One region of the Mycobacterium sp. NGS40 genome, then DNA from elsewhere that is predicted to be linked to it. Evidence: riboswitches for the same ligand, from Rfam matches in the RefSeq annotation. Region 1 holds a riboswitch; the other holds the start of a gene.
The links. Region 1 has a riboswitch for cobalamin ahead of metE (5-methyltetrahydropteroyltriglutamate--homocysteine S-methyltransferase). Riboswitches for the same ligand answer to the same signal wherever they lie in the genome.

Region 1 (14,353 bases):
ATGGCTTCTTCATCGTCAAGGAGGGCTGGGAGTACAACCTGGTGCTGGCGCTCAGCGCGGTCGCAGTGGCCGCGCTGGGCCCCGGCCGGCTCAGCCTGGATTGGCTGATCTTCGGGATCAACAACCCGCTGATCGGCTGGAACGGCCTGCTGATCTCGGTCGGGCTCGGGCTGGCGGGCGGCCTCGGCCTGCTGCTGATCTTCTACCGCCCGCCGGCCAAGCAAGCCGGTTAGATCCCGAGCGCGCCCGGAAGCTTCTTGCGCTTGGCGTCGTAGAGCGCGGCGTCGGCGGCTGCGTAGAGCGCGGTGATGTCGGCGCCCACACCACTGTGCGACGCGGTGCCGATGCTGGTGCCCGGGGTGTGCAGGCGGACGTCGGCGAGAAATCGGTCGGAACTGCCCGGCGTCAGGTTCGCGTCCTCGGCGATACACACCGCGAATTCGTCGCCGCCCAGCCTGGCCAGAACGGCATTGGCGGGCGCCAGTTTTCGCCAGCACTGCGCGCGGCTGACCAGATGCTCGTCGCCGGCCAGGTGCCCGTGGGTGTCATTGATCGTCTTGAAGTTGTCGATGTCGAACACCATGACGGTGACGGTGATGGCTGCCGAACGGGACCGGTCCAGCAGGTCGGCGGTGGCGATCTTCCAACCCGCCCGGTTGAGCAGGCGCGTGAGGGGATCGGTGCACGCCGCGGCGACCAGGGCTCGCATCAGCAACCCGAACGACTCGGCGGCACCGGCGATCGCGATCACGAAGATGAATACATCGCCAGGAAGATCGGCGCGATCAGGCAGACGAACTCGGTGAGGATCGCGACGTGGAAGGCCATCACGATCGGGGTGGCCCCTTGCGGAGGGGAAAGAGGGTGAACGCCACGCCATAGGCGTAAAGAAAAGTCGTGCCGCCCAAGAAGATTCGCAGCAGCCGGACTTGCTCGCCGGCGTAGAAGCCGCTGCCGGCACTGGTATGTAGCCGCAGCCGATATCGCCGAGTGGATCGACGACCGAAAGGGCCTGGGACGTTAACGCCCATCCCGTCAACTCTCCTGGTCAGGCCCCCGTGATGCCGATGATCGGCCCATTGTGGCACTGCTCTTTTCAGCAGGCACGCCGGGGATGACCAGGCGGGTGTGCGGCCCCTAGGCGACCGCGGCGGTTTCGGCGGCCGCCACTTCGGCCGCGGCACGTTCGCCGGACCGGATCGCGCCGTCGATCCAGCCGCACATGATCGCCGAGCTTTCGGTTCCGGCCCAGTGGATCCGGCCGCAGGGCTCGCGCAGGGTGTAGCCGTACTCGGTCAACACGCCGGTGGGGGTGTGGCCGATCATCCCGCCTCCGGAGTAGCGGTCCAGGGTCCAGTTCTGTTCGTGAAATTCCCGCGGCGTCTTGGCTTTGTCGCCGAACCGGTCGACCAGTTCACCGATGACCACCGCTTTGCGCTCGGCCTCGTCGAGCATGGTGAGCCGGCGCGCCGCCGGCCCCTCGGTGATGACGCACATGATGCCCGGGTTTCCGGCGTCCGTGCAGGCGTCGATGGTCAAGGAGGCCGGCGAGCCCGGCGCGGCGGACTGGCCGGACAGTCCGTCGGCGCGCCAGAAGGGGTCGTCGTAGCAGACCGACGTCTTGATCACCGCGCCGCTTGTCACACGCTGGTGCAGAAATGCGCGGTCCACCGGCAACAGCGGCTCGTAGTCGATCGAGGTGGCGATCGCCAGCGGGATCGCGACGATGACCCGTCGCGCTCGCACCGCCAGATCGGCCGCGCTGACCGTCACGCCGTCGTCGTCCTGGCTGATCTGACGGACCGGCTGTGAAAGGTGTAGCGCCTCACCGAGTTCGGCGACCATCGGGCGATGCAGGGCGCCCATGCCGCCGACCGGGCGGGCATCCTGGGACCCACCCTTGCCCGAAATCGCGAAGGTGAGACCGCCGGCCGAAGCCGTCTGCAGCAGCCCCCACAGCAACGACGTCTCGGATGCTGCCGAGGTGTACAGGCCGGCGAAGGCCATGTCCAGCATCTGGGCGGCCTCGGAGGACATGGAATTCTTTTCGATCCATTGCCCAATGCTGATCCGGTCCCACTCGTGGGCCTTCTTCGCCTCCCATGGGGCTTCGCGCGGAAGAGCTTTGCCCATCTTCTCGATGCTGGCCAGTGCGAGCCCGAGGTTGGCGACCGCCCACGGGCTCACGGTCCACGGGATGGTGCCGCCGTAGCGGTGCTTTTTGCCACCGACGATCATCATCGCGTCGCCGTCGTTGTGCTGCTTGTATTCCCGCACCCCGAACTCATTCATCAACGCGTAGATCCGGTCCTGTCCGGGCCCGATCCACGCCCCGCCGCGGTCGACCCACACGCCGTCGTCACGGGTGACGGTGAAGGTGCGGCCGCCGACGCGGTCACGGGCCTCCAGCAAGGCCACCGAGTGCCCGGCTTGCTTCAGCCGCAGCGCTGCGGTCAAACCCGCGAAACCCGCTCCGACCACGCAATAATCGACGTCCGCCATGACCGCTCCTCGGTTGCCCTACCCCCGCTGAGCAGCAAACTACACCGGCCGGGCTGCGCCAGCGGCCGGTTCGCGCGGAATTCATGTCCCGGGCGCCGGCGGATAGGGCAGATCGGTGCTGGAGTGTGGGTCGACGTGCACCGGGTGCCCGAGGTACGGGAACGCCCGTTGCGGGCAGGAGGGCCGGTCACAGATCTTGCAGCCCGCGCCGATCGGCACGATCGCCCCGGCGCCGGTGAGATCGATACCGACGGAGTAGATCAGTTTCTCGGCGTGGGCCACGTCGCAACCGAGCCCGATCGCGAAAGTCTTATCCGGGCCGAGATAGCTGCTGGGTTCCGTCGACGTGGTCCTGGCGAGCCAGAAATAGGTGCGCCCATCGGGCATTTGTGCGATCTGAGTCATGAACTGGCCGGGACGCGAAAAGGCGTGGTGAACCACCCACAGCGGGCAGTTGCCGCCCACGCGTGAGAAGTGAAAAGCCGTGGCGGACTGACGTTTTGAGATGTTTCCCGCACTGTCTGTCCGGACGAAGATGAACGGGACACCCCGAGCGCTCGGTCGTTGCAGCGTGGACAGCCGGTGACAGACGGTTTCGAAGCCAACCTCGAAACGTCTTGCCAGCTGGTCGATGTCGTAACGCATGGCTTCGGCGGCCTCGAGCAATCGCTGGTAGGGCAATAAGAGTGCGCCCGCGAAGTAGTTGGCCAGCCCGATGCGCGCCACCCCTCGCGCATCGTCGCTGAGCTGGTCGTCGCCGTCGATGAGCTGTGCGATCAGCTCGGCCTGGGTGAGCAATGCAATTTGGGTTGCCAACTGGAAGGCGCGTTGGCCCGGATGCAGCCACCGGGCCAGATACAAGGTCTTCGACTCGGCGCGAAACAGGCGTTTCGAGTTGGGATTCAAGACCTGGCCATCGTCGATGATCACGGTCACGCCGAGCCGGTCGCGAACGAACTCCGCCAGCTGGCTGTCGAGTCCGCCTGTGTGCAAACCGTTTTGGTTGAACAGGCGCTCGGCCGCGACGTCGAGATCCCCGATGTAGTTCTTGCGGTCGTAGAAGAAGTCCCGGACTTCTTCGAAGGGCATCGGCTGTGAGGGTGCCGCGGATGTCTCGGCGCTGGCCCGGCTGTGCAGCGCTTCCAGGTCGGCCGTGGCGTCGTGCAGGCGCCGCTGCAGATTGACCAGCGTCTGGCCGACCTCCGGCATGCGCGCGACGAGCTCCTCGATTTGGCCGGCCGTCGCGGGTCCTGCGGCGAAGATCTCGCGCAGATCCGCGACCAGCCGGGCATCGGACTCGGGTGCGAAGTACTGATTCGGCAAGTCGAATCGCTCGGTAAGCGTCAGCAGCACCGGTACCGTGATCGGGCGCTGGTCGTTTTCCAGCTGGTTGACGTAACTGGTCGACAATCCGAGGGCGCGCGCCAGCGCTACTTGAGTCAGCCCCTGCTCCTCGCGCAGCCGGCGTAGCCGCGCACCCGCGAACGTCTTCGCCACCTACAACAGGGTACGCCCACCGCCTTTCACAAAATTCGCAAAATCGCCGGGGTCGGGACGCAAAATTACGCTCTTTTAGGGGATTTACCGCGTTTCTTCGGCTGCGTACTGTGCGATTTATGCGCATCCACGACGTGCGAACCCGGCGTAGCGCCGACGACTTCCCCCGCCGCGAGCACCTGGCTTTCAAGATTGCCGAGGTCGCGGCGGACCCGGTCGCCGTGCCCGCGGAGACCGCGGAGATGGTCATCAACCGCATCATCGACAACGCTGCCGTCAGCGCCGCCTCGGTGATCCGCCGGCCGGTGGCCACCGCTCGGGCCCAGGCGCTGGCGCATCCGGTCCAGCGCGGGGCGCGCGTGTTCGGCGTGACGGGCGCTTATTCGACCGAGTGGGCGGCCTGGGCCAACGCCGTCGCGGTGCGCGAGCTGGACTTCCATGACACGTTCTTGGCCGCGGACTACTCCCATCCCGGCGACAACATTGCGCCGCTCGTTGCCGTCGCTCAGCAGCTCGATGTGCGGGGCGCCGACCTGATCCGCGGTTTGGCCACCGCCTACGAGATCCAGATCGACCTGGTCAAGGGAATCTGCTTGCACGAACACAAGATCGACCACGTCGCGCATCTGGGTCCGTCGGTGGCCGCGGGGATCGGGACGATGCTGCGGCTGGACACCGAGACCATCTATCAGGCGGTCGGGCAAGCGCTGCACCTGACCACGGCCACCCGGCAATCCCGCAAGGGCCTGATCTCCAGCTGGAAAGCCTTCGCGCCGGCGTTCGCGGCGAAGGTGGCCATCGAGGCCGTCGACCGCGCGATGCGTGGGGAAGGCGCCCCGGCGCCCATCTGGGAAGGCGAGGACGGGGTGATCGCCTGGCTGCTGGGCGGTCCCGACCACACCTATCAGGTGCCGCTGCCGGAACCGGGTCAAGCCAAGCGCGCGATTCTGGACAGCTACACCAAGGAGCATTCCGCGGAGTACCAGAGCCAGGCGCCGATCGACCTGGCCCGCCGGCTGCGTGACCGAGTCGGCGATCTCGAGCAGGTCGCGACGATCGTGCTGCACACCAGCCACCACACCCACTACGTGATCGGCACCGGCTCGGGTGACCCGCAGAAGTTCGATCCGGACGCCTCCCGGGAGACGCTGGATCACTCGCTGCCCTACATCTTCGCGGTCGCACTGCAGGACGGCAGCTGGCACCACGAGCGTTCATACGCTCCCGAGCGAGCCCACCGGCCCGACACCGTCGAGCTGTGGCACAAGATCTCCACCGTCGAGGATCCGCAGTGGACTCGTCGGTACCACTCGAACGACCCGGCCGACAAGGCTTTTGGGGCGCGCGCGGAGGTGACGCTGAAGAGCGGAGAGGTGATCTGCGATGAATTGGCGGTGGCCGATGCCCATCCGCTGGGGGCCCGGCCGTTCGCGCGCGAGCAGTACGTCCGCAAGTTCACCGAGCTCGCCGACGATGTCGTGGAACCCGCTGAGCAGCAACGGTTCTTGTCTGCCGTCGACTCCCTCGCCGATCTGAAGGGCGGCGCGCTGGGGGCGCTGAACGTGGTGGTCGATTCGCGGGTGCTGGACAAGGCGCCGGTGATTCCGTCGGGGATCTTCCGATGATCGACTCCTCGTCCAGTGCCGCCGACAAGCGCGTGGCAATGCGCGCGAGCCTGGAAAGTGGCCGGCTGCAGCGGCTTCCGGGTGCCTTCTCGCCGCTGGTGGCCAAGGCGGTCGCCGAGGCGGGCTTCGAAGGTGTGTACGTGTCGGGTGCCGCGCTGGCGGCCGATCTCGGGTTGCCGGACATCGGCCTGACGACGCTGACCGAGGTGGCGGGCCGGGGCTCGCAGATCGCCGCCGCCGTCAACCTGCCGACGCTGATCGACGCGGACACCGGATTCGGCGCGCCGCTGAACGCCGCGCGCACGGTGACGGTCCTGGAGGACGCCGGACTGGCCGCATGCCACCTCGAGGATCAGGTCAACCCGAAGCGTTGCGGCCATCTGGACGGCAAGGCCGTCGTCGCGGCCCAGGACATGGTAAAACGCTTGCGCGCAGCGGTATCCGCGCGGCGCGACCCCAACTTCGTCATCTGCGCTCGCACCGATGCTGTTGGCATTGAGGGTCTGCCCGCCGCGATCGACCGTGCGCGTGCTTACGCCGACGCCGGCGCGGACATGATCTTCACCGAAGCGCTGACCGAGGTGGCGCAGTTCGAGGCCTTCCGTGCCGCGGTCGACGTTCCGTTGCTGGCCAACATGACCGAATTCGGCAAGTCGCCGCTGCTGAGCGCACGCCAACTGGCCGACCTCGGCTACAACGTCGTCATCTACCCGGTCACCACGTTGCGGCTGGCGATGTTCGCCGTCGAAGCGGGCCTGCGTGAAATTGGTTCTTCGGGAACGCAATTCGATCTGCTGGATCGCATGCAACACCGCAGCCGGCTGTACTCGCTGCTGAGTTACGAGGACTACAACGAATTCGACACCGATACTTACAATTTCAGCTTTGAAGGGAACCAGCCATGACCGCGCCGACCGCTGACATCAAGAAGGGCCTCGCCGGTGTGGTGGTGGACACCACCGCCATCTCGAAAGTGGTGCCGGAGACCAATTCGCTGACTTATCGCGGATATCCGGTCCAGGATTTGGCCGCGCACTGCAGTTTCGAGCAAGTCGCATTCCTGCTCTGGCGCGGCGAGCTGCCCACCGACGCGGAGCTGGCGCTGTTCAGCCAGCGCGAACGCGCCAGCCGCCGGCTCGACCGCTCGATGCTGTCGCTGCTGACCAAGCTGCCCGACAATTGTCATCCGATGGATGTGGTACGCACCGCCATCAGCTTTTTGGGTGCCGAGGACCCCGAGGAGGACGACGACTCTGCGAACCGGGCCAAGGCGCTGTGCATGCTCGCGGTGTTGCCGACCATCGTCGCGGTGGACATGCGGCGCCGGCGCGGGTTGGCGCCGATCCCGCCGCACAGCGCGCTGGGCTACACCGAGAACTTCCTGCAGATGTGTTTCGGCGAGGTGCCCGAGCCGGCGGTCGTGCAGGCCTTCGAGCAGTCGATGATCCTCTACGCCGAACACGGCTTCAACGCCTCGACGTTTGCCGCGCGGGTGGTGACGTCGACGCAGTCGGACATCTACAGCGCGGTCACCGGGGCCATCGGTGCGCTCAAGGGTGCGCTGCACGGTGGTGCCAACGAGGCGGTGATGCACGACATGATCGAGATCGGCGAGCCGGGCAACGCGCGGGAGTGGTTGCGCGGCAAGCTCGCCCGCAAGGAGAAGGTCATGGGCTTCGGGCACCGGGTCTACAAGAACGGTGACTCCCGGGTGCCGACGATGAAGGAGGCGTTGAACCGCGTCGCCGCGACGCGCCCGCACTCTGGTGGACAGCGCTGGCTGGACATTTACAACGTCCTGGAAGCCGAGATGTTCGGCGCCACTGCCATCTTGCCCAATCTCGACTTCCCGACCGGCCCGGCGTACTACCTGATGGGATTCGATATCGCCTGCTTCACGCCGATCTTCGTGATGAGCAGGATCACCGGGTGGACGGCTCACATCATGGAGCAGGCCGCGTCGAACTCCTTGATCCGCCCGTTGAGTGCGTACTCGGGACGCGAGCAGCGGGCACTGGCCCACAGGTGAGCGCCTAGTCCGTCGGCCCGCCGTATTGCCAGACCAGGCTGTGGTCGCCGGTCATGGTCGGGTTGCACCACATCGTCCGGCCGTTGGCGTCCTGCGTGGTGGAGTGCAACACCGTGCACGAATCTCCCGCTGCGGGGACCTGACCGCAAGCGACGCCGACGCCGAGTGCTGCGGCCAGCACGCTCGCCAGCGCCGCGGCCGGTATCAGGAACCGAAGTCTGCTCATGACGGACATCTCCTAAGCAGGTGCCAAGCCATCACGCTAACCGCCGGAGAACCCGGGGGCAAAGGATGTCATCCGCGATCCGCAACACGGTCGGCAGGTTCTAGGGTGTGAAACCATGGGATTTCTCCGACCCGAACTGCCGCAGGTCGACATCGACGAGTGGAGCAAGCTGTCCCGCAGCGAAAAGATCCGCCCGATGGCCCGACATTGGGCCGAGGTCGGGTTCGGCACGCCGGTCGTTCTGCATCTGTTCTACGTCGGCAAGATCTTGCTTTACATCCTGTTCGCGTGGTTGTTGGCCGTGCCGACCACTCGCGGGTTGGCGTTCACCGACGTCATGTCGTGGTACGCCGAGCCGATCGTGTTCGAGAAGGTCGTGCTGTACACGATGCTCTTCGAGGTGATCGGGCTGGGCTGTGGCTTCGGGCCGCTGAACAACCGGTTCAACCCGCCGCTGGGCTCGATCCTGTATTGGCTGCGGCCCGACACCATCCGGTTGCCGCCGTGGCCCCAGCGCATCCCCGGGACCAAGGGCACCGCCCGCACGCTGGTCGACAACGCGCTGTACGGCCTGTTCTTGCTGGTGACCTTCCTGACGTTGTTCGCCGACGGCACCGGCCCGATACCGGAGCTGGGCACCCAGATCGGGGTGATTCGCCCGTGGCGGATCGTGCTGATCCTGGTGCTTCTCGGGATCCTGGGACTGCGCGACAAGGTGATCTTTTTGGCCGCCCGCGGTGAGGTATACGCGACGCTGTCGGTGACGTTCCTGTTCGGCGGTGTCGACATGATCGTCGCCGCCAAGCTGGTGTTCATGGTGATCTGGGTCGGCGCCGCCACCTCCAAGCTGAACAAGCACTTTCCGTTCGTGATGTCGACGATGATGTCCAACAACCCGGTGTTCCGGCCCCGGTTCATCAAGCGGATGTTCTTCGAGAAGTTCCCCGACGATCTGCGGCCCGGACGGTTGTCGCGCGTATTCGCCCACGTGAGCACCTTCGTCGAGATGTGTGTGCCCATCGCGCTATTCGTCGGGCACGGCGGCTGGTGGACCGCGGTCCCCGCAGCGATCATGGTGATCTTCCACTTCGGCATCCTGTCGGCGATCCCGATGGGCGTGCCGCTGGAGTGGAACGTGTTCATGATCTTCGGCGTCTTCGCGCTGTTCGTCGGCCACACTCACACCGGACTGACCGACCTGAAAAACCCTGTCCTGGTTGGGCTTTTCATCGCGTTCATCGCCTCAATCGTGATCGCGGGCAACCTGTTTCCGCGCAAGATCTCGTTCCTGCCCGGCATGCGCTATTACGCCGGCAACTGGGACACCACGCTGTGGTGCATCAAGGCATCGGCGGACAAGAAAATCAACCACAACATCGTCTCGATCGCCAGCATGCCCGCGGCCCAGCTGGAGAAGGTGTACGGCAAGGAACGCGCCCAGATCCCGATGTATCTCGGATATGCGTTCCGCGCCATGAACACTCACGGCCGGGCGTTGTTCACCCTGGCGCACCGGGCGATGGCCGGTCAGAACGAAGACGACTATGTGATCACCGACGGGGAGCGGATCTGCAGCACCGCGATCGGATGGAATTTCGGCGACGGCCACATGCACAACGAACAGCTGATCGCCGCGATGCAGCAGCGCTGCGGCTTTCTGCCCGGTGAGGTGCGGGTGGTGCTGCTCGACGCCCAGCCGATCCACAAGCAGACGCAGGCCTACCGGCTGGTGGACGCCGCGACGGGCGAATTCGAACGCGGCATAGTCAAAGTCGCGGACATGGTCACCCGGCAGCCCTGGGACGACCAGGTGCCGGTCCAGGTGCTGTCCGGGTCCGAGCGGGAGACAGAGGCGGACGAAGAGCCCGAAGAGCCCTCAGAAAGTGAAAGTTCGCGAGCGTAACGCCACGGCGAGATTTCGCTCGGTAACTCGCCGTGGCGTTACGCTCGGCGAGTCTTAGACTCCCGCGCGCACTTCCTGCGCCGCGGCGACCATGTTCTGCAGCGACGCGGTTACCTCGTCGGTGTTGCGCGTTTTGAGGCCGCAGTCGGGGTTGACCCACAGCCGCTCCGCGGGCAGAGCCTGCAGCGCGGCCCGCAGCGACTCAGCCATTTCGCCGGAGCTGGGCACCCGCGGCGAGTGGATGTCGTAGACGCCCGGGCCCACGCTGTTGGCGAAGCCGACCGCGTTGAGATCGTCGAGCACCTCCATGTGCGAGCGCGCTGCCTCGATGGACGTGACATCGGCATCCAGGTCGGCGATCGCGCCGATCACCTCGCCGAACTCCGAGTAGCACAGGTGGGTGTGGATCTGAGTCGAGTCGGCGACGCCCGAGGTGGCTAACCGGAAAGACCCGACGGCCCAACGCAAGTAGTCCTCCTGATCGGCCCGGCGCAGCGGCAGCAGCTCACGCAGTGCGGGCTCGTCGACCTGGATGACCGCGATGCCGGCGGACTCCAGATCCACCGTCTCGTCGCGGATCGCCAGTGCCACCTGGTTGGCGGTGTCGGCCAGCGGCTGGTCGTCACGGACGAACGACCACGCCAGGATCGTCACCGGGCCGGTCAGCATGCCCTTGACCGGCTTGTCGGTCAGGGACTGCGCGTATTTCGCCCACTCCACCGTCATCGGCTGCCGGCGGATTACGTCGCCATAGAGCACCGGCGGCCGCACGCAGCGGCTGCCGTAGGACTGCACCCAGCCGTTCTTGGTGGCGAAGAAGCCGTCCAGCTGCTCGGCGAAGTACTGCACCATGTCGTTGCGCTCGGGCTCACCGTGCACCAACACGTCGAGGCCGAGCTGCTCCTGCAGCGCGATGACGTCAGAAATCTCCTGTTTCATCCGCCGGTCGTACTCGGCCTCGTCGATCTCACCGGCGACCAGCGCGGCGCGCGCCTTGCGAATCTCGACGGTCTGCGGAAACGACCCGATCGTGGTGGTCGGCAGCGGCGGCAGGTGCAGCCGCTCGTCCTGGCTGACCCGCCGTTGTGCGGCGTCGCCGCGGTGGGTACCGGTCGCGACGATCTCTTCGATGCGGGCCCGGACCCGGTCGTTGTGCAGCCGCGGATCCTTCTTGCGGGAGGCGACGGCGGCGTTGGATGCCTCGATCTGCGCGGCGACGGCGTCGCGGCCCAGATGCAGCGCACGGGACAGCGTCACCACCTCGGCCACCTTCTCCTGCCCGAATGCCAGCCAGCTGCGCAGCGCGTCGTCCAGGCCGGTCTCCGGCTCCAGCGAATACGGCACGTGCAGCGTGGAGCATGACGTCGACACCGCGATGTTGGCGGCCGAACCCAGCAGCGATGCCAGTTTGCTCAGTGCCGCTTGCAAGTCGGTCCGCCAGATGTTGCGTCCGTCGACGATGCCGGCCACCAGGGTCTTGTCGGCCAGCTCGGGCACTGCGGCGATCGCCGTGTCGGCGCCGTACACCAGGTCGACGCCGATCGCCTCGACGGGCGTGCGGGCCAACGCTGCGAGCGACTCGCCGGGGTCACCGAAGTAGGTGGCGACGTAGATGGCGGGCCGGTTGCTCACCTTGCCTAGCGCGTTGTAGACCGCTTCGGCAAGCGCGGGGGCGTCGGGCGAGATGTCGGTGACCAGCGCCGGCTCGTCGATCTGTACCCATTGCGCGCCTCCAACAGACGGGTCGGCGAGCAGGCTCAGCAGCTCGGAGTAGATTCCCACCAGCTCCTGCAAGCGCTCGATCGGCGCGCCGCCACCGTTGACGCCCTTGCTCAGCAACAGAAACGTGATCGGACCTATGACGACCGGGCGGGCCGGAATCCCTTGCCCGAGAGCTTCTTTCAGCTCAGAGAGCACCTTGTCCGGGTTCAGCGTGAACTTCGTCGCGGGTTCGATCTCGGGAACGATGTAGTGGTAGTTGGTGTCGAACCACTTGGTCATCTCCAACGGCGCGACATCGGCGTTGCCGCGGGCGGCGGCGAAGTAGCGGTCCAGGTCGTCGGGAACCTGTGCGGCCCGGGCCGGCAACGCGCCCAGCATGACCGCGGTGTCGAGCATTTGGTCGTAATAGGAGAAGGTGTTCACCGGCACCGAGTCCAAACCGGCTTCGGTCAGGGCCGTCCAGGTGTCGCGGCGCAGGGTGGCGGCGACTTCTTCGAGTTCCGCGCGGCTGGTTCGGCCTTTCCAATAGCCCTCGGTCGCGCGCTTGAGTTCGCGTTTCGGGCCGATGCGCGGAGAACCGACGACGGTTGCGGTAAATGGTTGGGAGGTCACGATATTCGTCCTTCAATCGACGTGGTGGTCACCGCCGGCGGACGTACAGCCACTCCAACAGCGGTTAGCACCTCTTTTTCTTGAAGCACTAACCACCAACGGCTGCAGCCTAACGCCCATTCCACGAGGCGATGAGCCGCCGGACGCGGCGCGCCCGGCACAGCTGGCAGGTCTCCGGACTCGCAGGCGCGCACCCACTGGTGCTCCTAGTGGCCGTCGCTTCCCAGTCGTGAGACCAGTGCCTAGGTGACGGCGGTCGTTCCTGCATACCGTTGCGGGACAGTCCCGGATTCCCACCGGGTTCCCTCTCACGAAGCATGGCTAACGTTGCTTCGCTCGATGCCCGCGCCTTGCGGCGCACGCAAACCAGTTGCGAGATGAAGTTTAGTCAGCCCGCCAATGCCTCGGCGACCGGGACGTCTCCGTTGTTGAATTCGATGGTCCGCCGGATCGTCGAATCGTCGGAAAGCGCGGCGGCCACGACGAGCGCGACATCGGCACGGGATACCTCACCCGTGCCCTCTTCGCCGACAGTAATGCGCCCGGTCGCTTCGTCCAGCGTCAGCCGGCCGGGACCGAGCACCGTCCAGTCCAACTGGCTGGCCCGCAGGTGCTCGTCCGCGGCGGCCTTGGCCTCCGCGTAGGCGAAGAATGGATCATCCTGCGGTACACCATGATCCGGACCCGCACCGAAGTAAGACACCATCACAAACCGCGGGACGCCCGCCTGGCCGGCGGCATCGATCACCCGGATCGCGGCGTCCCGGTCGACGGCAAAGGTACGCGCCGGATTGCCGCCGCCCGCGCCGGCCGAGAAGACGACCGCGTCGTGTCCGGCCATCTGCTCGGCCAGCGCGTTGGTGTCCAGCTGCTCGATGTCGGCAACCACCGGTTCGGCGCCGGTGGCGGCGACATCGTCGGAGTGGTCGGGATTGCGGAAGACGGAGGTCACTTGCTCGCCTCGTTCGCTCAGGATGCGAGCCAGCTGCAGTGCCACCTTGCCGTGTCCGCCGAAGACGATGATGCGTGCCATGCTTCGACGGTACCGACGTCAGGTCCGATGGTGGCGACCCGACTACGCCCTATGGTGGCGCCCCTAGAGCTTGATCTTGCCCATGATGATGTCGATGATCGGCTTACCCGGCGCGTAGGCACCGGTCATGGAGGCCATCGTGTGTCCGGAGTCGACCAGCAGGGTGATACCGCTGACGCCGCAGGCGGCCTCGCTGTTGAGGAACGCCATCACGTCGCCCATCTGCTCGGGCGTGTGCACCTTGGCGCCGGTCTCGTCGCGGTAGTCCTGGGCGAAGGACAGCCACAGGTCCGCGTTGGCCTGGGCCAGGGGCGTGTCGGTCGGCCCGGGGCAGATCGCGTTGATGCGAATTCCCTTCTTCGCCAGCGGGTAGCCCTGGGTGGCCACGTAGGTGTTGATCACCTTCTTGCTGGTTCCGTAGTGGTTGATCCCGTCGGCCTCGTGCGCCTGGCACCACGCCTCGGCCGCGGCGAAGTCCGGTGTCTCGAGGAATTCCAGCATCAGGTCCAGGTCGTTCTCCCAGCCCATGCCGGCGACCGAGGAGATGAAGCAGATGGCCGAACCGTTGGGAAGCTGGTTCTTCTCGAGCAGGCGGTCGATCAGGTGGCGGTGGCCGATGAAGTTGATCTTCATCAGGTCGATCGTGCCGTCGGCGACGCCGGCCGCGGAGAACACCGCGTGGATGGGACCCGTGATCTGGTCGAGAGCGGAGTCGATCGAGGCGGGGTCGCGCAGGTCGACCTGCACGGACTGGGCAACGTCGTAGTCCACGGGCGCGTAATCCAGCACGATGACCTCGGCACCGAGCTCGGCGGCTGACTTGGCCGCCGCGGCGCCCATGCCGGTGGCGCCCCCGACCACGAGAGCGCGCTTGCCGTCGTAGCGCAACCGATCGACAATGGTCATGGAAATCCCCTTCTCGGATAATGCCAACGCGGTTCTAACTGCTCAACTGTATGGGTAACAGTTATTTGGTTCAATACCGGGGCCGTATTGAGTTGGCCGGTCTTACTTGCCCCGGACGGCGGCGCCGCGCAAAACGGTGTCACGGATGTGCACCAGCGCCGGTCGCTTTCCGATCTCGCGCAGAATGTTCTCCGGAATCCACTGCAGGCTGATGACGCAGCGCGCCAGCATCGCGGTCGACGGGGCGTCGATGCCGATCTCGCCGGAGCGGATGCCTTCGGAGAGCAGCGATTTCATC
Region 2 (14,353 bases), on a different contig from region 1:
GCCATGACCGCGATGTTGATCCGCTCCTGCGGCAGGTTCTGCATCAAGTAGATGAAGCCCTTGCCCTCCTCACCGAGCAGGTTTTCGACGGGAACCTTGACGTCGGTGAACGACAGCTCCGCCGTGTCCTGGGCGTCGAGGCCGATCTTGTCCAGATGGCGGCCGCGCTCAAAGCCTTCCATGCCGCGTTCGACGGCGAGCAGCGAAAAGCCTTGTGAGCCCTTGTCCGGATCAGTCTGCGCGACGACGATCACCAGGTCGGAGTTGATTCCGTTGGTGATGAACGTCTTTGCGCCGTTGAGCACGTAGTGATCGCCCTGTTTGACCGCGCGGGTCTTGATGCCCTGCAGGTCGCTGCCCGTGCCCGGTTCGGTCATCGCGATTGCGGTGATCATTTCGCCGGTGCAGAACTTCGGCAACCAGCGTTGCTTCTGCTCGTCGTTGGTCAGCTCCAGCAAATACGGCGCGATGATGTCGTTGTGCAGTCCGAAGCCAATTCCGCTGTATCGCCCGGCGGTCGTTTCCTCGGTGATGATCGTGTTGTACCGGAAGTCGGCATTGCCGCCGCCGCCGTACTCTTCGGGCACCGCCATGCCCAGGAATCCCTGCTTGCCGGCCTCGAGCCAGACGCCGCGGTCGACGATTTTCGCCTTCTCCCACTCGTCGTGGTACGGCGCCACATGGCGCTCGAGGAAGGCCCGGTAGGACTCGCGGAACAGATCGTGTTCGGGTTCAAACAGTGTGCGCTGGTACTTGATTGCACTGCCCATGGATAACCTCCGGCCGCCGGGAACTCTGCCGCCCAACATATACCAACCAGACGGTTGGTAGGCAGCCGCCCAGGTCTAGCCCTGGGGAGTCGAACCGTTGGCCGTGGCGAATTGACGCAGGCTCGCGGCCAGCGCCACCGGAACCCGGGCCTTGATCCGCGTGCCAAAGGAGTCGTGCTCCTCTTCCTCGATGCGGCCGTCGGCGTGCACCCGGGCCACCAGATCGCCGCGGTCGTAGGGAATCACCACGTCGACGGCGGCGTCGATGGGGGCGGCCAGTTCGGCCATCCGCCGGCGCAGCTCGTCGATGCCCTCGCCGGTGCGCGCGGAGACGAACACCGCACCCGGCAGCCCGTGCCGCAGCTTGGCCAGCATCAGGTCGCTCGCGGCGTCGATCTTGTTCACCACCAACAACTCCGGCGGCGGCTCCCCCTGGTGGTCGGAGACCACTTCGGAGATCACCTGGCGCACCGCGTTGATCTGGGCGACCGGGTTGACGTCGGAACCGTCCACGACGTGCACCAACAGATCGGCGTCGACGACCTCCTCGAGCGTCGAACGGAATGCCTCGACCAGCTGGGTGGGCAGGTGCCGCACGAACCCGACGGTGTCGGTGAGCACGAGCGGACGGCCGTCGGGGAACTCGGCACGCCGGGTGGTGGGCTCCAGGGTGGCGAACAACGCGTCCTGCACCAGCACGCCGGCCCCGGTGAGCGCGTTGAGGAGGCTGGACTTGCCGGCGTTGGTGTACCCGACGATCGCGACGGACGGCATATCGCTGTGCACGCGGCGACTGCGTTGGGTGTCGCGGGCCTGCTTCATGTCCTTGATCTCGCGGCGCAGCTTGGACATTCGCTCGCGGATGCGGCGCCGGTCGGTCTCGATCTTGGTCTCTCCGGGACCACGCAGCCCCACCCCGCCGCCGCTGCCGCCGGCGCGACCACCGGCCTGCCGGGACATCGACTCACCCCAGCCGCGCAGCCGCGGCAGCATGTACTCCATCTGCGCCAGCGACACCTGCGCCTTGCCTTCGCGGCTGGTGGCGTGCTGAGCGAAGATGTCGAGAATCAGCGCGGTGCGATCGATGACCTTGACCTTGACGGCCTTTTCCAGGGCGGTCAGCTGCGCCGGGGATAGTTCACCGTCGCAGATCACGGTGTCGGCGCCGGTGGCCACGACCACGTCGCGCAACTCCTGGGCCTTGCCCGAGCCGATGTAGGTCGACGGGTCGGGCTTGTCGCGGCGCTGGATCAGCCCCTCGAGCACCTGCGAGCCGGCGGTTTCGGCCAGCGCCGCCAGCTCGGCCAGGCTCGCCTGGTTGTCGGCCGCGCTGCCCTCGGTCCACACCCCCACCAGCACGACGCGTTCCAGCCGCAGCTGTCGGTATTCGACCTCGGAGATGTCGGCGAGTTCGGTCGACAGCCCGGCGACGCGGCGCAGGGCCGAGCGGTCTTCGAGGGCGAGTTCACCGACGCTGGGCTCGGACGCGGGATGGTCGGCCGGCGGATCGGGGTACGGCAGTTCGGGATGTGTCATAGGCAATTAGCAATAGTGCACGCCAATTCCGCGGCGTGCATCCGAATTATTGGGCGTTCCACCAGTCCTCGCTCACTAGGCCACGGGCCAGCAGCACCGACGGCCCGCGCAGGAAGCTGGTGGCGTCGGTGATGGTGACGACGACGTCGCCCCCGGGTACCCGGACGGTCAGGGTGCCGGTGTCGGACCCGGCGTCCGCGAGCGCGGCCACCGCGGCCGCGACGGTTCCGGTTCCGCACGAACGGGTTTCGCCGACCCCGCGCTCATGGACCCGCATCCGCACCACGCCCTCGACAGCCGCGGTGAGTACTTCGACGTTGACGCCTTCGGGGAACTGCGCCCGGTCGAACTGCACCGGCGCGGCGACATCCAGCGCGGCGAGCGCGTCGCTACTCAGCTGCGGGTCGACGCACGCCAGGTGCGGATTGCCCACGTCGATCGCCAACCCGCTCAAGCGCCGGCCGCCGACTACGGCTTCAAAGGCCGGTCCCCCGCTGCCCATCCGGTTGGCCTTACCCATGTCGACGGTGACGTCGGCGCTGGTGGCGTCGACGTGGTGCATGGTGACCATCCGCGGCCCCGCCAGCGATCCGACGACGAACTCGTCGCGGGTCTCCAGGCCGCTGGCACGCAGGTAGTGGGCGAACACCCGCACGCCGTTGCCGCACATCTGCGCGGTCGACCCGTCGGCGTTGCGATAGTCCATGTACCAGTCGTCCGCGCCGACACCGTCGGGCAGCCGATTGAGCACGCCGACTTCCACGGCCGCACCCGCGGTGGTGATCCGCAGCACGCCGTCGGCGCCCAGCCCGCGGCGGCGGTCGCACAGCGCGGCCACCCCGGCCAGGGTGAGCGACAGCTCGGCGTCGAGGTCGGGCAGCAGCACGAAGTCGTTCTGGGTGCCGTGGCCCTTGGCGAAGATCACCTGTTCAGGGTACGTGCCGCCACGCCCGCAAGGTGTCGGCGACGACCCGGGCGCGGTCGGACCCGGTCGCGGCGCCCACGTCGACCCAGTGCACGCGGTGATCACGGCGAAACCACGACCGTTGCCGTCGCACGTAGCGGCGGGTGCCCACGAACGTCAGCTCCTGCGCGTCGCGCAGCGCCGCGGGGTCGTCGGTATCGAGCGCGGCAAGGACCTGCGCGTAACCCAGCGCGCGTGACGCGGTGACGCCGTCGCGCAGGCCCTCGAGGAGCAGCGCACGCACCTCGTCGACCAGACCCTCGGCGAACATGGTGTCGGTGCGTCGGGCTAATCTCTCGTCGAGAATCGTTGTGTCACAATCTAATCCGACGATAATGCTGCCCCAGCGAGGAGCGCCGATGCGGGGCGCGGACGCCGCGAACGGCCGGCCGGTGAGCTCGACAACCTCGAGAGCGCGCACCGTGCGGCGGCTATCGGTGGGCAGGATCGCCGCGGCGGCGGCCGGGTCGCGGCGGCCCAGCTCGGCGTGCAGCGCGCCCACGCCGACCTCGGCGAGCCGTTGTTCCCAGCGGGCCCGCACCGCGGGATCGGTGGCCGGAAACGTCCAGTCGTCCAGCAGCGACTGGACGTAGAGCATCGAACCGCCGACGATGACCGGCACCGCGCCGCGGGCCGCGATCGCCTCGATATCCGCGGCGGCGGCTCGCTGATAGCGGGCGACGGTCGCGGTCTGGGTGACGTTCAGGACGTCGAGCTGGTGATGCGGGATGCCGCGACGTTCGTCGACGGGCAGCTTGGCGGTCCCGATGTCCATGCCGCGGTAGAACTGCATGGCATCGGCGTTGACGATCTCGGCGCTCACCTCGCCGCTGAGTTGCTCGACGACGTCGAGGGCCAGCTGCGACTTGCCGGTCCCGGTGGGCCCGATGATCGCCAGTGGTCTCATGCGTCGACCCTCCCCCGCAAGCGGGAGGTGCCCCCACGCGCCCGGCGGGCCGCCGAGCTTGCGATCGCCGCGGGCCTCACGGCTGCCAGGCTCCGGCGAAGTACCCCACACCGTAGGGCGCTCCCCGGTACAGCTCCTTGGCCGAACGTGGCCCCGGCTCGGTCAGCCCGGCCAGCACCTGGAATGCGACCCGCCCCAGGATCTGTTCCGGCAGCCCGGCCAGCGCGGCGATGTCACCGCTGGCCAACGCGTCGTCCAGGGCCCGCTGGGCATCGGGGCTCGCGGGGTCGAAGGCGCCCGGCGCACCCGCGGTCAGGGTGTTCGCGCCATCGGCGACGACCAGCACGCCGAGCGGATCGGACGCCCGGTCGATCTCGGCCCGCAACCGCCGACCCATCTTCAGCGCGGTGTCGGCGTCGTGATCGCCGCGATAGACGCGAACCTGCGCGTCGGCCTCGGGACGGACCTGGCCACGCAGCCAGCCGGCAATCAGCGCACAGAGCGGGAAGTCGGCCACCGCATCGGTCGGCCCGGCGGCCCGCGCCGACAGGCGGACGCGCACATCGGCGCCGTAGCCGCCAAAACTGCCGATCCCGTCGGGTCCCACCACATCGTCGGTGTCGGCCGTGCCGATCACGACCCACCGCGGCGGCAACAGCGCTGCCCCCGCCAGCACCGCCGTCGCCAGGTCGGCCAGTTCGGCGGCCGCCGCGCCGGCGAGCTCGGGAACAAGCAGCGGCGTGGCGGGAACGATCGCAATGGCGCTCAGCACGACATCAAACTAATCGACGCCCAGTACACCGACCGTCAGCTGCGGCACTCCGCCTCGGCGAGGCGCACCTCGCCCGATCGGCGCAGCGCTTTTTTCGCCAGCTTCTCCGCGAAGCTGCTCGACATGGTCGCCGCCTCACCGCGGGCCAGGGCCACGGTCGCGACCACCACCACCACGACGCCGACGGCGAGCACCACCTTCGCGGTCCCGTTGCAGTCGAGGTATTCACCGAGCACGGCCATGCCGAGGATCGACCCGACGACCGGCTTGGCCACCACGGACGTCGGCAGCGAGGCGGTCAGCGAGCCGGCGCGGAAGGACGACTGCTGGAAGATCATCCCCGCGAGGGCAGCCGCTATCCACGCGTAGAACTCGGGCGCGGTCAACAGCGCACCGACACCGTCTCCGACGATCACCACCACGGCCTTCGTCAGGACCGCGAACAGCGCCAGCGACGACCCGGCGACGATGGCCAGCAGTACGGCGGCGACCGAGCCGGGCCACTTGCGCGCACCCCACACGCAGAACACCAGCGCGGGGCCCATCACCAGGGCCACCACCAGCCAGGTTTGCACCGAACCGCGCGAGGCGCCGGGGTCCGGATCGCCGACGACGACCACCACCGCCAACGCGGCGGCCAGCAGCAGCGCCCAGGTCCATTCCCAGCGGGTGACCGCACGCCGGGTCATGCGCGCGTAGATCGGCAGCGCGAACAGCAGGGCCGTCACCTGCAGCGACGTGACCAGCATGACGGAGCCCAGTGTCAGGGCGGCGGCCTGCAGGGCGTAGTTCGCGATGGCTCCGCCGGCCCCCAGCCACCACTTGCCGTCGCGCACCGACATCCGGAAGAGCTCGAGGTGGCCCACCGGCTTGTCGGTGATCTCCTGTGCTGAACGCTGACGGACGACATTGCCCAGTGCTGACGCGAACGCGGCGAGCAGGGCGAGAAGAACCGCGATATCCGTCTTCTCCATCTGCGACCTCCTCCCCGGCACCCGGCCACGTGGGCCATCATTCGCGACGGGTATTCACTACCCGTTTCGGAGCCGTTTCCGTCGTGTGAGCGTTCAGATTGCCCGCGCCACTGCGGAAGAAACGGCCCTGCGCAATAAGTAGTTCACGAACCTATGTAGAGCCTGTGGCAAGGCTGTGGCCGGCTGGTGACGCCCGACAGGACCGACGAACCGGCCCCCATGGTGTCACAGCCCGGCGATCGCCCCCCGCCCCGGCTTGCGCGGGGATGACGATCCCGGTCGCGCAACCGCAGGCGAAATCCGCCGCCGCGGGGACCCCACCCCTGGCTATCTTGACGCGCCCCCTCCAGCCCCACAAGTACCAACAACACCAATTGTCACTACCACGGTACCGGGTGCCGCTTGCCCGCCCTACGGCCCCGGCAACGGTGGAATCGAACCGTTACCCGTTTGCTGGTCGCGACGCACCGCGCCGAACTCAGCGGGGGCAACGCGGCGATGTCCACCTTGGCCAGGTGCGGTTTCTCTCCGAAGTCGAGCGCCGTTCACCGGAAAAATGCTGGGTGCACCGGCTGTTTCACAGAGGCTGTCAAGGCGGTGACGATCAGGTTGCGGCATACGGTCCGCCAAGCTGCTTGAATACTGGTGGAATCGGTGACGGAGCAGCTGTCGAGCGCAGCACGTCTCCCGACCGTAAAGGTGCCGCTACGCGCGGCAGGTGCGCGGGACAGCGAGCGCGCGAAAGGGTGCAAGAGATGGTGACGAGCGCATGACCGATGACGAGCCCCGCTCCAGCGACGCGCCCAAACCGGCACCACGTCCTGGACCGCGACCGGGTCCCCGCCCGGGGCCGACACCGCGACCCAGCGCCCACCCGGTCGTGTTGCCACCGGCCGGCAATCCGCATCAGTACGGACGCGTCGACGACGACGGGACGGTCTGGCTGGTCAGCTCGGCCGGCGAACGCATCATCGGCTCCTGGCAGGCCGGCGACCGTGAGGCCGCATTCGCCCACTTCGGCAGGCGATTCGAGGACCTGAGCACCGAGGTCACGCTGATGGAGGAACGGCTGGCCTCCGGAAGCGGCGATGCCCGCAAGATCAAGGCCAACGCGGCCGCGCTGGCCGAGACGTTGCCGACGGCCTCGGTGCTGGGCGACATCGACGCGCTCGCCGGCCGGCTGACCATTCTGGTGGAGAACGCCGAGGCGTCGGTCGCCGCCGAACGCTCCCGCCGCGACGAGCATCGAGCCGCGCAGACCGCCCGCAAGGAGGCGCTGGCCGCCGAGGCCGAGGATCTGGCCGCCAACTCGACGCACTGGAAGGTCGCCGGGGACCGGATGCGCGAGATTCTCGATGAGTGGAAGACGATCACCGGACTGGATCGCAAGGTCGACGACGCGCTGTGGAAGCGCTATTCGGCCGCGCGCGAAGCGTTCAACCGGAGGCGGGGCTCGCACTTCGCCGAGTTGGACCGCGAGCGTGCGGGCGTGCGGCAATCCAAGGAGCGGCTGTGCGAGCGAGCCGAGGAGCTGTCCGATTCGACGGACTGGGCCGCGACGAGCGCCGAATTCCGCAAGCTGCTGACCGAGTGGAAATCGGCGGGACGCGCGACCCGTGAGATCGACGACGCACTGTGGAAGCGCTTCAAGGCTGCCCAGGATGCCTTCTTCTCCGCCCGCAATGCCGTGACAGCGGAGAAGGATCAGGAGTTCCGTGCCAACGCCACCGCCAAGGAGGCGCTGCTGGCCGAGGCCGAGAAGATCGACACCAGCAACCACGAAGCGGCCCGGGCGGCATTGCGGTCGATCGCCGACAAGTGGGACGCGATCGGCAAGGTGCCCCGGGAACGGTCAGCCGACCTGGAGCGGCGGCTGCGTGCCGTCGAGAAGAAGGTCCGCGACGCCGGCGAATCGAATCGGTCTGACCCCGAAGCGCAGGCACGCGCCGAGCAGTTCGCCACCCGCGCCGAGCATTACGAGCAGCAGGCCCGCAAGGCGGCCGCGGCCGGCCGGACCAAGGAAGCCGAAGAGGCACAAGCCAACGCCGAACAATGGCGGCAGTGGGCGCAAGCGGCCGCCGAGGCGCTGACCCGCAGGTCCTAGCGCCCGGCCGCCTGGTCCGGCGGTGCCTGGACGTCGGGACCGTCGGGGACGTCCGGGTCGCCCAGGCTCTCCAGCAGCGTCCTGGACTGTTGCTCGGCGCTGATCCGGCGCCGCTGCTCCTCGGCCGTGAGCTGCACGACCGTGCGCGACCACACCACGCGGGCCCAGTGGAACGTCAACAGGATCACCGTGATCCACGCGACCCACAGCCCGATCCCCGGACCGGGATGACCGGCGGCCGCGGTCTGGCGCGACCACACCGCCAACAGCCCGGTCGCGCTGGCTATCGACGAGCCCGCCAGTGCGATCCAGGCCAGCGCCCAGCGGCGGGTCAGCAATGCCAGCATCGAGAACCCGACACCGAAAACCAATGTGAACCAGAGGAATACCTTGGACGGCAGCGACAATGCGGCCGCACCGGCGCCGTGGCTGCTGAACAGTACATCCCAGCCGCGGACCTGGCCGGTATGCGGCAAGATGAACGACCCGAGCAGCACGAACACCAGGATGGCGACGATCAATGCCCTTGGGCCGGGGTCGATTTCGCGTGCAACTCGGCGTTCTGCGGCCTCGATCTCGGCGCGCAGCGCATCAAAGTCCGTGTGTTCTTTCGTCATCGGGCACATCCCTGAGTTTCGACTGTTTGCATTGCCGGCCCCATGCCGGGCATGCCCAAACCGACGCCGCTCGGGCGCCGTCCGGCGGCGTGCGCGTCACCGGCCCGGGTGCGGCGGTGGGTCAGGATGCCGGCGTCGGCGATCAGGTGGTGCGGCGCGGCCTCGGTGACCGCCGTGGTGATGATGTCTCCGGGGCGCACCGGGGTGTCGGCAGTGAAGTGCACCAGCCGGCCGTCGCGCGCGCGCCCGGTCATGCGGGCGGTGCGCGCATCCTTGCGGCCTTCGCCGGTCGCGACCAGCAATTCGACCTGCTGGCCGATCAGTTCGCGGTTGCCCTCCAGTGAAATTTGCTCCTGTAGTTCGATCAGCCGCATATAGCGTTCCTGCACAACGTCTTTCGGCAGCTGCCGAAATTCGGCGGCGGGTGTTCCGGGCCGTTTTGAGTACTGGAAGGTGAACGCGGCCGCGAACCGGGCCTGGCGCACGACGTCGAGAGTGGCCGCGAAGTCCTCCTCGGTTTCGCCGGGGAATCCGACGATCAGGTCGGTGGTGATGGCCGCGTGTGGCATCGCCGTCCGCACGCGGTCGATGATGCCGAGGTAGCGCTCGGCGCGATACGAGCGCCGCATCGCCCGCAGCATCCGGTCCGACCCCGACTGCAACGGCATGTGCAGTGCCGGGCACACGTTGGGCGTCTGGGCCATTGCATCGATGACGTCGTCGGTGAACTCGGCCGGGTGCGGGGAGGTGAACCGTACGCGTTCCAGTCCGTCGATGTCCCCGCAGGCCCGCAGCAGCTCGGCGAAGGCGCCGCGGTTGCGGGGCACAGCGGCATCGGCGAACGAGACACCGTATGCGTTGACGTTCTGCCCGAGCAGCGTGACTTCCAGCACGCCATCGGCCACCAACGATCGCACTTCGGCGAGAATGTCGGCCGGGCTGCGGTCCACCTCCTTGCCGCGCAGCGACGGGACGATGCAGAACGTGCAGCTGTTGTTGCAGCCGACGGAGATGGAAACCCAAGCAGCATAGGCGGATTCGCGGGCGCTCGGCAGCGACGATGGAAATTCCTGCAGCGCCTCGACGATCTCCACCTGGGCGACCTTGTTATGCCGGGCCCGCTCCAACAGGGTGGGCAGCGACCCGATGTTGTGCGTGCCGAAGACCACATCGACCCAGGGCGCCTTGCGCAGCAGTGAGTCTCGGTCTTTCTGGGCCAGGCAGCCACCGACGGCGATCTGGAAGTCGGGGTTGTCGCGTTTGCGCGGGGCGAGGTGGCTGATGTTGCCGTACAGCTTGTTGTCGGCGTTTTCGCGCACCGCGCAGGTGTTGAAGACCACCACATCGGCGTCGGCGCCCTCGTCGGCACGCTGGTAACCGGCGGCCTCGAGCAGACCCGCCAACCGCTCGGAGTCATGGACGTTCATCTGGCAGCCGTAGGTGCGCACCTGGTAGGTGCGCGCCCCCGAGACATCTCGGGCCACGGTCGAAGTCACGGGGCCATGGTACGGCGACCGGGCCCTATGCCATGAACCCCCAGCTAGACGCGGCGGCGTTCCCGCTCGGCGTTCAACTCGGCGAGGACAACTTCGCAGGCCAGGTTCTGGCCATAGCCGCGGCGAGCCAGCATGCCCACCAGCCGGCGGGTGATCCGCGCGTCGTCCCCGCTCAGCGTTTCCCGCCGCAGCTTGGCCCGCACCAGTTCTTCGGCCCGGCTTCGCTCGGCACCGGCGTCGATCCCGGCCAGTGCGGTGTTGATGACCTCTTTGTCGACGCCCTTGGTGTGCAGCTCGGCGGCCAACGCGCGCCTGCTTTTCCCCGCGTGAGCGTGCCGGGACCGCACCCATTGCTCGGCGAAGTCCCGGTCGTCCACCAGCCCGACGGCGGCGAGCCGGTCGAGCACCCGCGCACTGACGTCACCGGGATATCCCCGTTTGGCTAGCTGGCCGGACAATTCGGCCCGGGTGCGCGACCTCGCGGTGAGCAGGCGCAGGCACAGCGCCCGCGCCTGCTCCTCGCGGGCCGGCTCAGAAATCGACGGGGGCGGGGAGGACGTCGTCATCGGTCAGCACCGCGCCAATGCCCAATTTTTCCTTGATCTTCTTCTCGATCTCGTTGGCGATATCGCCGTTCTCCACCAGGAAGTTGCGGACGTTCTCCTTGCCCTGGCCGAGCTGCTCGCCCTCATAGGTGAACCAGGAACCGGACTTGCGGATGAAGCCCTGATCCACACCCATGTCGATCAGCGACCCCTCCCTGCTGATGCCGCGGCCGTAAAGGATGTCGAACTCGGCCTGCTTGAACGGGGGCGACACCTTGTTCTTGACGACCTTGACCCGGGTGCGGTTACCGACCGCATCGGTGCCGTCCTTGAGTGTCTCGATCCGGCGCACATCCAGGCGCACCGACGCGTAGAACTTCAAAGCCTTTCCACCCGTGGTGGTTTCGGGGCTGCCGAACATCACCCCGATCTTCTCGCGGAGCTGGTTGATGAAGATCGCGGTGGTCCCCGAATTGTTCAGTGCGCCAGTCATTTTCCGCAGCGCCTGGCTCATCAGCCGGGCCTGCAGCCCGACGTGGCTGTCACCCATCTCGCCCTCGAGTTCCGCGCGCGGCACCAATGCGGCCACCGAGTCGATGACCAGAATGTCCAGGGCGCCGGAGCGGATCAGCATGTCGGCGATCTCGAGGGCCTGCTCACCGGTGTCAGGCTGGCTGACCAGCAAGGAATCAGTGTCGACGCCGAGTTTCCTGGCGTAATCCGGGTCCAGGGCGTGCTCGGCGTCGATGAACGCCGCGACACCCCCGGCGGCCTGGGCATTGGCCACCGCGTGCAGGGCGACGGTCGTCTTACCCGAAGATTCCGGGCCGTAGATCTCCACGACCCGGCCGCGTGGCAGGCCGCCGATGCCCAGGGCCACGTCCAATGCGATGGATCCGGTCGGAATGACCGAGATCGGCTGACGCTGCTCGTCGCCGAGACGCATCACCGAGCCTTTGCCGTAGCTCTTCTCGATCTGGGCCATCGCCAGTTCGAGAGCCTTCTCACGGTCGGGCGCTTGCGCCATGGTGCTCTCCTATAGTCGGTGTTCTTCTGACCGGTATCGGTCGGTTGGCCGTGACACTAGAGATGGCCACCGACAAGTCGTCTTCTTCGAGTGATCCCCACAGTAGACGAACACCTGTTCGATTCAAGTTCGACACGCCGTGGCGGCCGCGTGTGGCAATATCGGCTACCGACAGTGCGCCGACGGGCCTGCATGACGAGGAAACCGGTGCGAATCCGGTGCGGTCCCGCCACTGTGATCGGGCACATTGCGACCCGAGAGCCAGATACTCACCGCCGGCGCTTCCTCACGAGACGCTGGGGCGGATCTCCCCAGAGAGGCTGGTTGCGCACGCATGGATATCTCCGGTGAGCTTGCCGAAATATCTTCCTATAAAGGGTTTTTCGCATTGACCGTGGGCGGCGGCGCCGCAGGATGGCACCCGGTCCGCCAGGACTACGCCGACGGCTTTGCGGGTTTGATCGACACCACCGCCCAGCGATACCACACGACAGACCCGCGGATCGGCGCCTCCCTGGTCCACCTCGGCCACGCCACCCGGCTGTGGTCACCGGCGCTGGCCTGCGCGTTGGCCCACGGCGTCGTCCCGGACCTGCAGCACCTGGAACGTGCCGACGACGGGGCCCAGCTGCGCCTGCCCGAGCCCATCGGAGAGCCGGTCGAGGACAGCGCGGCCGAGTTGTATCGCCTTGTGGTGCAACACCATATGCAGCCGTTCGCGGCCGGCCTGCGGGTAAAACTGGCGCCCGCCCTGCTGGCGGGCAACATCGCGTCCGCACTCGTCGGCGCATCGCGGGCGCTGCTCGCGGCCCGACCGGACCTGCGGGCACGGATCGTCGAGATCACCGCGTCCCTGCTCGACACCGGCGTGCTGTCCGGATCCGGCACCATCACCGGCTCACACCTGGGCTTCAGGCGCGACAGCTGCTGCCTGTTCTATCGCCTGCCCGGGCGATCGGTCTGCGGCGACTGCGTGTTTCGCCAGGCGCCGCGCTCGACCCGGCGTTGAGTGTGCGCTGGCGACGGCCAGTGTGCGCACAGGGCGCCGTAGCCGCACACTCGACGGGAGGCCCGGCGAGCGAAAAGCTCACCATTGCTCGCGGGGCACGTCGAAGTCGGCGCACAATGCCCGCCAGACGTCGCGGGGTTCGATGCCGTCCTCGATCGCCTGGGCGGCGGTCCGGCCGTCGAAACCCGGCAGCACGTGATCTACCAGAACCGATGCGCCGTAGGCAGCACCGAATCGCAGCACCACCCGCTCGTTGAACTCCGTCAGCCGCACGCCAGCCAACATACCGAGCCCGGCTACTTCGCGAGCGCCAGCGCTTGGTGGCACACCCGAACCGGGTCGGCGACGCGGTGGATACCGGAGGCGGCGGTGCGTGCGGCATCGCGGTAGCCCGGCGTGGACAACACGTCGTTGACCGCGTCGGCCAGGGCATCGGCGGTCAGTGGCCGAATCAGTCGCGCGCTCCCCTGCCGCTGCACCCGGTTGGCGATCTCCCACTGATCCCCGCCGCCGGGAACCACCACCAGCGGTACCCCGGCCAGCAGCGTCTTGGCGACCATGCCGTGGCCGCCGCCGCAGATCACGACGTCGGCGTGGGAGAGCAGCTCGTCCTGACGACCCAGCCCCACGACCGCCCACGGCGGCACCGTCAGGTCCGGTCCGTTCAACCGCGACACCAGCAGGCGCGAGCCCGCCGGCAACGTCTCCCCCGGCGTCAGGCACCCCAGCGCGACTTCGGCCAGCCCCTCGGTCCCGATCAAGGCCGTCGACGGCGCGATGACGATCACCGGCCCGGACTCGGCCGGCACCTCGAGGATGCGATCGGTCGGCTCGAAGTGCAGCGGCCCGACGACCACGGCCTCGGCCGGCCAGTCCGGACGGGACACCTCGAGTGCGGGCAGCGTGGCGATCAGCCGTCGCAGCGGACCGGGATCGCGCGCCGGCAATCCGATCTCGGTGCGCGCCATCTCGCGCTGCTGCAGACCCGTGCGCACCGAGCGCGCCGTCAGCGCCCGCATCGCGGCGTCGCGCAACCGGCCGCGAATGCCGGTACCCGGCGCCAGCCCGCTGCCGATCGGCGGCAACCCGCGAGACGGCAGGTACAGCGGGTGCGGGTTCAGCTCGATCCACGGGATCCCGAGCAGCTCGGCGGCCATGCCGCCGCCGGCGGTGATGACGTCGGACACCACCAGGTCGGGCGCCAGCTCGCGCAGGGCCGGAACATTGAGCACCGCCATTCGCGCCGCGCGCCGGTGGATTCGGGCCCCGGCGTCGACGTCTTCGTCGGTCGCGGCCAGCCCGTCGAGCGCGAGCGCCTCGATGCCGACGTCGCGGGCGGCTTGCAGCCATTCCTCGCCGGTGAACAGGGTCGGCTCGTCGCCCGCGTCCCGGAAGCGCTGACACAACGCGATCGCGGGAAACGAGTGCCCGGGATCCGGCCCGGCGACCACGGCGACTCGCACCGCCTTACCCTGCCACAGCGCCCCACGGAGGCGCGCCTACGCTGGCACCATGACCGAGCTGACTGGAACAGCCGTCGCGAACACGCGCACGGTCGAGACTTTTCTGAACGCCCTGATGGACGCGGACTTCGACACCGCGGATGCCTCGCTGGACGACAACCTCGTCTAC

Region 2: another riboswitch for cobalamin. It lies ahead of AC5Y5O_RS23110 ((2Fe-2S)-binding protein); the one in region 1 lies ahead of metE (5-methyltetrahydropteroyltriglutamate--homocysteine S-methyltransferase).

The regions. Positions count from the first base shown of each region.
Region 1 is NZ_JCALDG010000012.1:25,491-39,843, forward strand. Features, by position in the region: gene AC5Y5O_RS18915 (DoxX family protein) at 1-233, shown strand, start outside; partial or broken gene AC5Y5O_RS18920 (GGDEF domain-containing protein) at 230-977, opposite strand; gene AC5Y5O_RS18925 (flavin monoamine oxidase family protein) at 1,138-2,502, opposite strand; gene AC5Y5O_RS18930 (short-chain fatty acyl-CoA regulator family protein) at 2,584-3,999, opposite strand; gene prpD (2-methylcitrate dehydratase PrpD) at 4,119-5,624, shown strand; gene prpB (methylisocitrate lyase) at 5,621-6,529, shown strand; gene AC5Y5O_RS18945 (bifunctional 2-methylcitrate synthase/citrate synthase) at 6,526-7,653, shown strand; gene AC5Y5O_RS18950 (hypothetical protein) at 7,658-7,879, opposite strand; gene AC5Y5O_RS18955 (DUF3556 domain-containing protein) at 7,995-9,782, shown strand; gene metE (5-methyltetrahydropteroyltriglutamate--homocysteine S-methyltransferase) at 9,837-12,116, opposite strand; cobalamin riboswitch at 12,265-12,502, opposite strand; gene AC5Y5O_RS18965 (SDR family oxidoreductase) at 12,505-13,149, opposite strand; gene AC5Y5O_RS18970 (SDR family oxidoreductase) at 13,213-14,055, opposite strand; gene AC5Y5O_RS18975 (TetR/AcrR family transcriptional regulator) at 14,158-14,353, opposite strand, start outside.
Region 2 is NZ_JCALDG010000017.1:13,088-27,440, forward strand. Features, by position in the region: gene AC5Y5O_RS23055 (acyl-CoA dehydrogenase family protein) at 1-770, opposite strand, end outside; gene hflX (GTPase HflX) at 846-2,306, opposite strand; gene dapF (diaminopimelate epimerase) at 2,353-3,231, opposite strand; gene miaA (tRNA (adenosine(37)-N6)-dimethylallyltransferase MiaA) at 3,236-4,177, opposite strand; gene AC5Y5O_RS23075 (class III extradiol ring-cleavage dioxygenase family protein) at 4,254-4,949, opposite strand; gene AC5Y5O_RS23080 (DMT family transporter) at 4,985-5,923, opposite strand; gene AC5Y5O_RS23085 (DUF349 domain-containing protein) at 6,693-8,027, shown strand; gene AC5Y5O_RS23090 (Rv2732c family membrane protein) at 8,024-8,644, opposite strand; gene miaB (tRNA (N6-isopentenyl adenosine(37)-C2)-methylthiotransferase MiaB) at 8,641-10,140, opposite strand; gene recX (recombination regulator RecX) at 10,185-10,706, opposite strand; gene recA (recombinase RecA) at 10,672-11,712, opposite strand; cobalamin riboswitch at 11,868-12,003, shown strand; gene AC5Y5O_RS23110 ((2Fe-2S)-binding protein) at 12,047-12,721, shown strand; gene AC5Y5O_RS23115 (DUF3046 domain-containing protein) at 12,800-12,994, opposite strand; gene AC5Y5O_RS23120 (glycosyltransferase) at 13,018-14,184, opposite strand; gene AC5Y5O_RS23125 (limonene-1,2-epoxide hydrolase) at 14,234-14,353, shown strand, end outside.